Regions from separate parts of the Arthrobacter sp. TJ-270 genome, predicted to be linked through region 2. Evidence: riboswitches for the same ligand, from Rfam matches in the RefSeq annotation. Region 2 holds a riboswitch; the other holds the start of a gene.
The links. A riboswitch is a leader RNA that binds a small molecule or an ion and turns the genes downstream of it on or off. The one in region 2 is predicted to bind glycine.
Positions count from the first base shown of each region.

Region 1 (4,132 bases), on a different contig from region 2:
CCTCCCTTGCCGCACGGTGGGACCGCCTGGTGGCGGCCGGAGCGGCCTGGATTACGGCACATCCCGTCGGCCGCCCGGACCAGATGTCCCTGTCGTTCCACGACGTGCAGTGTGATCCAGCCCGACGGGAGGATGCGGTGCGCGCCATCGCCGCAATCCCGGATGTCTTCACTATCGAAGAGTGTTACCGGAACCGGGACATGATGCTGACAGTCATCACCCCAACCCCGACCTGGCTGGTCGAATTCGTGTACCCGCAACTGGACCAGGTACCCGGTCTGACTCGATACGAGACATCGTTCTGCACGAAGCTGCACTATGGCGCGTACAGCTGGCGGCTCGACACGCTGACCCCCGGCCAGCGGACAACACTCCTACATGCGGCCGGCGTTCGTGCCCCCCACCGTGGCGCGCTCCCGCCAAAGTACCGTCCGATCATTCAGGAGCTGAGCCGCAACGGTCGCGCCACCGCAGCCGAGATCGCGGAGGTAGTCGGCCTGCACCCGGCGACTGCCCGGCGGCAACTCCAGAAAATACTGGACGCCGGCGTCCTGTCCTTTCGCTGTGAGGTGGCCAACGGGCTGGTCGGGTACCCCATCATCTGCCAGTGGTTCGCGCGCCTTCCGGCCAGCCGGCACGACGACGCCGCGGCGCAACTGGGATCCTTCGGCGCCTTACGCCTGTGCGCCTCCACCACCGGTGCGACGAACTTCATGTTCATGATGTGGCTGCGCACGGCCGCCGACATCATGGCAGTCGAACAGACTGCGGCAGAGCGCATCCCCGACCTCGAGCTGGTTGAAAGCGTCGTGATCGCCAACGTCCGCAAGCGGGTAGGCTGGATGCTTAACCGGGATGGCACCGCGACAGGCGAGGTCATCGTACCGGGCGATGCCTGGTGAACCGGTGACCAGCACCGGCTTGCGTGAACCTTCAAGTAACCGGTATGGTGTGAAGCGTGTCACCCTCAAGTGATGCGTGCCTTGGATCCGCGGCGGGAGAGTCCTGCCGGTACGTTCAGCAGGCGCCGTAGGAGCAAATCCTCCCCAGGAATCTCTCAGGCCCACGTACCGCCGCGGCGAGGCAACTCTGGAAAGCAGTCCGGGTAACCGGACTCACCGACGGTGCAAGTGAGGCCTGGCAACAACAGGCAACGCGGAAACTCTCAGGTCCAATACAGAGCGGGGAGGAACCCAGATCATCGTGGTGCAAACGCATCACCTGAATGATGGAGTTCCTCGTGACGATCCACTCATCCCGTTCAACCTTCGCAGACCGCCATATCGGTTCCCGCCGCAAGGCCGACATCGACACCATGCTCAAGGCCGTCGGCTACGACAGCCTCGATGGCCTCGTCGACAGCGCCGTCCCCGATTCCATCCGGCAGGACAAACCCCTCAGCTTGGACAGCGCCCTCAGCGAAGTCGAGGTGCTTACAGCGCTGCGCAGCCTGGCCGCCAAGAACAAAACCGCCGTCCAGATGATCGGCCAGGGCTACTACGACACGGTCACTCCTCCGGTCATCCGCCGAAACGTCCTTGAAGCCCCCGCCTGGTACACGGCCTACACGCCGTACCAGCCGGAAATTTCCCAGGGCCGGCTTGAGGCGTTGCTGAACTTCCAGACGATGGTTCAGGACCTCACCGCACTTCCGGTTGCGAACGCCTCCCTCCTCGATGAAGCCACCGCTGTCGTCGAGGCCGTGCTGCTGATGCGGCGCGCGAACAAGAACAAGACCGCACGTGATGGCAAGACCGTCCTCGACGCCGACTCCCTGCCGCAGACCATCGCCGTCGTGCTGGGCCGCGCGGAAGCTCTGGGTTTCGAGGTCGAGGTAGCTGACCTCTCGGAAGGACTGCCCGACGGCGACATCAACGGCGTCGTCCTCCAGCAGCCGGGCGTCTCCGGCCGCGTGTGGGACCAGTCCGCCGTCATTGCCGAGGCGAAAGACCGCGGCGCGCTGGTGACCGTAGCCGCGGACCTTCTGGCCCTCACCCTGATCACCCCTCCGGGCGAGCAGGGCGCGGACATCGCCGTCGGCTCCAGCCAGCGCCTGGGCGTCCCCCTGTTCTTCGGCGGGCCGCATGCCGCGTACATGGCGGTGCGCGAGGGCATGGAGCGTACGCTTCCGGGACGCATCGTCGGCGTTTCCAAGGACAACGCCGGGGTCCCCGCCTACCGCCTGGCCCTGCAGACCCGCGAGCAGCACATCCGCCGCGAAAAGGCCACGTCCAATATCTGCACCGCGCAGGCCCTGCTGGCCATCGTCTCCTCGTTCTACGCCGTCTACCACGGCCCTGATGGGCTCAAGGCCATCGCGGAGACCGTCCATAACAACGCCCGGGCACTGGCGACCACGCTCAGGGCTGCCGGCTGGGAGCTGATAAGCGGTTCCTTCTTCGACACCCTCACCGTCCGCGCACCGGGCGATGCCTCCAAGGTCATCTCCGCGGCCGAAGCACGCGGGATAAACCTCCGCTTCATCGACGCCGACACCGTCGGCATCTCAGTCGATGAAACGACGACGCCGGAAAGCCTCTCCGCCGTGTCCGCCGCCTTCGGTGCCGGTCCGGTGAAGGAACCCCAGGGGTTCGAACTGCCCGGCACGGTGCTGCGCACCTCCGAATACCTGCAGCATCCGGTGTTCAACACGCACCGCTCGGAGACCCAGCTGCTGCGCTACATCCGCAGGCTCTCCGACCGGGACCTGGCACTGGACCGCACCATGATCCCGTTGGGCTCCTGCACCATGAAGCTCAACGCCACCGCCGAGATGGAAGCCATCTCCTGGCCGGAATTTGCCTCAATCCACCCGTTCGCGCCGGACTCCCACACTGAAGGCTGGCGTGAACTGATTTCGGGGCTGGAAACCGACCTCGCCGAAATCACCGGCTATGACCAGGTCTCCATCCAGCCCAACGCCGGCTCCCAGGGCGAGCTCGCCGGGTTGCTGGCCATCCGCGGCTACCATTCCTCCCGCGGGGAAGCCCAGCGCAACGTCTGTCTGATCCCGGCCTCCGCTCACGGCACCAACGCGGCCTCCGCCGTCCTGGCCGGCATGAAGGTTGTCGTCGTGGCCACGGCTGCGGACGGCACCATCGACCACGCGGACCTGGACGCCAAGATCGAGACCAACAGGGATGCACTCTCGGCAATCATGATCACCTACCCGTCCACGCACGGCGTCTACGACGCGGATGTGCGCGAGGTTTGCGACGCCGTGCACGCCGCGGGCGGGCAGGTCTACGTCGACGGCGCCAACCTGAACGCCCTCGTTGGGCTGGCACAGCCGGGCAAGTTCGGCGGCGACGTCTCCCACCTGAACCTGCACAAGACATTCTGTATCCCGCACGGCGGCGGTGGACCGGGCGTCGGACCCGTGGCTGCAAAGGCCCACCTGGCACCGTTCATGCCGGGTGACGCCAACCGCGGAGGTACCAACACGGCCGGCGTTCCGATCTCGGCGTCGCGCTTCGGCTCCGCTGGAGTGCTGCCGATCTCCTGGGCATACGTAAAGCTCATGGGCGGTGCAGGTCTGACCGAGGCCACCAAATCGGCCCTGGTGGCGGCGAACTACGTCGCCTCGCGGCTGGGTGAGTACTTCCCCGTGCTCTACACGGGTGAAAGCGGACTCGTGGCGCACGAATGCATTCTGGACCTGCGCGAACTCACGGCGCGCACGGGAGTCACGGCCGAGGACGTCGCCAAGCGCCTGATCGACTTCGGGTTCCATGCCCCCACGCTGTCCTTCCCTGTGGCAGGAACGCTGATGGTGGAACCCACCGAGTCCGAGGATGTGGCGGAGATCGACCGTTTCATCGAAGCCATGATCGTCATCCGGCAAGAAATGGAGCAGGTGGCCGACGGTGACTTCTCCGTCGAGGACTCGCCGTTGCGCAACGCACCGCACACGGCTGCCGCCGTCGTCTCCTCCGACTGGGCACGCTCATACCCGCGTGAGCAGGCAGCGTTCCCCGTCTCCTCCTTGACCCGGGACAAGTACTTCCCGCCCGTTGGCCGCGTTGACGGCGCCGCGGGTGACCGCAACCTCGTCTGCTCCTGCCCTCCGCTCACAGCTTTTGAGAACTAAGGATTCCACGATGACTGAGAACTACACATCGCTCTATGACCA
Region 1 covers NZ_JBZCNB010000009.1:31,656-35,787, reverse strand. The annotation lists gene AC4D2M_RS14815 (Lrp/AsnC family transcriptional regulator) at 1-902, shown strand, start outside; glycine riboswitch at 986-1,083, shown strand; gene gcvP (aminomethyl-transferring glycine dehydrogenase) at 1,229-4,090, shown strand; gene gcvT (glycine cleavage system aminomethyltransferase GcvT) at 4,101-4,132, shown strand, end outside.
Region 1: another riboswitch for glycine. It lies ahead of gcvP (aminomethyl-transferring glycine dehydrogenase); the one in region 2 lies ahead of gcvP (aminomethyl-transferring glycine dehydrogenase).

Region 2 (4,132 bases):
ACATCCGGGCGCACGGAGGAGTGATCCACACTGCTCGCCGGATCGAGTCGATCGCCGAGTTCGACGACGCCCGTGCAGTCCTGCTCGACGTTTCCCCTAGCGCTGTCGGAAGCCTTGCGGGCCATCGTCTGCCTCCGGGATACCTTTCGGCGCTGGAGGGTTTCCGGTACGGCGGCGGAGCCTGCAAGGTCGACTTCATCCTCTCAGGGCCGGTGCCCTGGGCGAACGAGGAAGTACGGACCGCGGGCACTGTCCACGCGGGTGGTACACGGGCGGAAGTAGCGGCTTCCGAAGCCGAAGTGGCGGCGGGACAGCATCCGGACAAGCCCTACGTCCTGATCTCGCAGCCTTCACTGTTCGATTCCTCCCGTGCCCCGCACGGACGGCACATCCTCTGGACGTACTGTCATGTACCCAACGGATCCACGAAAGATATGACCGAGGCCATAGTGCGGCAGATCGAGCGTTTCGCGCCCGGCTTCCGTGACGTCGTCGTACGTTCACACACAATGACGGCGGCCGATCTGGAACAGTACAACGCCAACTACGTGGGGGGAGACTTCGGCGGCGGTGCGGTCACCATCCCGCAATTGCTGGCGCGTCCCACGTTCGGGCCGAACCCGTGGCGGATGCCTGCGAAGGGTCTGTACCTGTGCTCGGCGTCCACTCCGCCGGGGCCGGGCGTTCACGGCATGGGCGGGTATCACGCTGCGAAGCTGGCGTTGAAGGATGTGTTCGGTCTGTCGGTACCGGATCTGTCTCCGGCCTCCTAGAAGGAACATCAGAACCGCGAATCGCGTTCCATCACGAGGAACGGAAGCAAGGAGATGCGCGGGTGCTGCAAGTAATAGTCATTGGTGCGGGGCAGGCCGGGCTTTCCGCGGCGTACCACCTGCAGCGGCAGGGTCTCCGACCGGAACGTGACTTCCTGGTCCTCGACGCGAACGAGGGCCCCGGTGGCGCGTGGCGGCACCGCTGGGACTCACTGACCTTCGGCGCAGCGCACAACATTCATGATCTGCCCGCCATGGAACTGGGCACACCTGACCCGACCGAGCCGTCCTCGTCCGTTGTTGCCCGCTACTACGGCTCCTACGAGCGGGAGTTCGAGCTCAGAGTTCGCCGCCCAGTCAGGGTCGAAAAGGTCACCGAGGAAACATCGGGAACGCTCACCGTCCACACTGACGCAGGAACATGGGAGACCCGCCTCCTCATCAACGCCACGGGCACGTGGGACCGCCCGTACTGGCCCTACTATCCAGGCCGGGAACAGTTCCGCGGACGGCAGCTGCATACCCAGGACTTCGTCAGCGCGGAGGAGTTCCGCGACAGGAGCGTTGTGGTGGTCGGTGCGGGAACTTCGGCCGTCCAGTTCCTTCTCCAGCTCCACGAAGCCGGCGCGAGAACCACCTGGGTGACCCGCCGCCCACCTCTCTTCACCGACCGGACGTTCGACTCCGAGTGGGGCCGCGACGTCGAGCGCAGGGTGCACGAGCACACCAAGGCCGGGCTTCCGCCGTCGAGCGTTGTGTCGGTGACCGGACTTCCGCTGACACCCCAATACAGGGCGGGCATTGACGCAGGCATCCTCCGGTCGGAGGGGCCGCTCAGGAGGATCACAGAAACCGGCCTAGAGCTCGCCGACGGCAGGACGGTCGCAGCCGACGCCATCCTGTGGGCCACCGGGTTTCGTGCCGCACTCGACCACCTGAAACCGCTGAAGCTACGGGAGCCGGGGGGCGGCATCCGGATGGACGGCGTGAAGGTCCTGAAGGATGATCGCGTGCTGCTGGTGGGCTACGGCGCATCAGCATCAACCCTCGGAGCCACCAGGGCCGGACGGGCGGCAGCGATTCAGGCAGTGAGGCAGCTCAGAATCGTGGATCAGCAGGAAGAGCTCGCGGGCTGACGCCCAACCATTTCCGGCGTGCGTTGCCGAAGAGTAAGATTGCTCACGATCACACAATTGAATAGCCATAACCAGCCAATGACCCGCAGCGGGAGAGTTCTGCCGTTGACTCACGTCCGGCAGGCGCCGTAGGAGCAAACCCTCCCCAGGAATCTCTCAGGCCCAGCACCGCAGCGGAAAGGCAACTCTGGAAAGCAGTACAACCACAGCGTGATTGTGCTCACCGACGGTGCAATGCGAGCGTCTCGTCCGCAAAATCTCTCAGGTCCAATACAGAGTGGGGAGGAACCCGATAATCGTCCGCACACCCCGAGCGGACCCGATCTACGGAGTTCCCATGACCCACCAGACGGAATCAACCTTCTCCGACCGCCACATCGGTCCGCGCTCGAATGACGCGGAGCGGATGCTCAAGGTCCTCGGATACCCAAGCCTGGACAAGCTCGTCGACGTAGCGGTGCCGGAGAGCATCCGCATTGAAGAAGGTCTCGACCTTCCGTCTGCGCTGAGCGAGTCGGAGGTTCTCGCAGAACTGCGCAGCATCGCGGCGAAGAACAAGACCGCCGTCCAGATGATCGGTCAGGGCTACTACGACACCGTTACGCCCCCGGTAATCCGCCGCAACGTCCTCGAATCTCCCGGCTGGTACACCGCCTACACGCCGTACCAGCCGGAGATCTCCCAGGGCCGGCTGGAAGCACTGCTGAACTTCCAGACGATGGTCCAGGATCTCACCGCACTGCCGATTGCCAACGCGTCCCTGCTCGACGAAGCTTCCGCCGTGGCCGAAGCGGTCCTGCTGATGCGACGCTCCGGCAAGAACAAGGGACGCACCGTCCTGGACGCCGACTGCCTGCCCCAGACCATCGCCGTCGTCACGGGCCGCGCCGAAGCGCTCGGTTTCGACATCGAGATTGCTGACCTTTCCAACGGTTTGCCCGACGGCGACATCAACGGCGTCGTCCTCCAGCAGCCCGGCACGTCCGGCGTCCTGCGCAACTCCACCGACCTCATCGCCAAAGCGCACGACGCCGGAGCGCTGGTCACGGTCGCGGCCGACCTGCTGGCGCTGACCCTGATCACCCCGCCCGGTGAGCAGGGCGCGGATATCGCCGTCGGCTCCGTCCAGCGTTTCGGTGTGCCGCTGTTCTTCGGTGGACCTCACGCCGCGTACATGGCCGTCCGCAAGGGGCTGGAGCGGATGCTTCCCGGCCGCCTGGTCGGTGTGTCAAAGGATTCAGACGGCGCTCCCGCCTACCGGCTTGCGCTGCAGACCCGTGAGCAGCACATCCGCCGTGAGAAGGCGACGTCGAATATCTGCACCGCGCAGGCGCTGCTCGCGATCGTGGCCAGCATGTACGGCGTGTACCACGGGCCGGACGGACTGAGGGCTATCGCTGAACGCGTCCACGGCAAGGCCGCGAAGCTCGCCGCGGCTCTTCCCGGAATCGTCCACGGCCAGTTCTTCGACACTCTCCTCGTGAAGGCGGACGGCGCGGCCGCGGACCTCGTCAGCAAGGCCGAAGAGTGCGGCATCAACCTGCGCCTGGTCGACGAGGATCACGTAGGCATTTCCTGCGACGAAACCACCACGGACGCTCATCTTGAGACGATCGCAGAGGTTTTTGGCGCCGGCCTTCCGGACGAAGCGGATGTTGAGACGACGATTCCCGCCGAACTGCAGCGTTCGTCGTCGTACATGACCCACCCCGTCTTCTCGCTGCACCGCTCCGAGACCCAGATGATGCGTTACCTGCGCAGCCTGTCCGACCGCGACCTGGCGTTGGACCGCACGATGATCCCGCTGGGCTCCTGCACCATGAAACTCAATGCCACCGTTGAGATGGAGCCGATCTCCTGGCCGGAGTTTGCAACCATCCACCCGTTTGCTCCTGAGCATCAGACCGAGGGGTGGCGCCAGTTGATCGGCGACCTTGAAGACCGCCTCGCTGAAATCACCGGCTATGCCAAGGTTTCGATCCAGCCCAACGCAGGGTCGCAGGGTGAACTCGCCGGGCTCCTGGCAATCCGGAACTACCACCTGTCACGCGGCGATGAGGCGCGCAAAGTGTGCCTCATCCCGTCTTCAGCGCACGGCACCAATGCCGCGTCGGCCGTGCTCGCCGGCATGAAAGTGGTGGTTGTGAAGACCGCCGAGAACGGTTACATCGACCACGACGACCTGCAGGCCAAGATCGAGGCGAACGGTGACTCGCTGTCCGC
Region 2 covers NZ_JBZCNB010000003.1:31,357-35,488, reverse strand. The annotation lists gene AC4D2M_RS07360 (phytoene desaturase family protein) at 1-773, shown strand, start outside; gene AC4D2M_RS07355 (FAD-dependent oxidoreductase) at 836-1,909, shown strand; glycine riboswitch at 1,989-2,090, shown strand; glycine riboswitch at 2,092-2,195, shown strand; gene gcvP (aminomethyl-transferring glycine dehydrogenase) at 2,247-4,132, shown strand, end outside.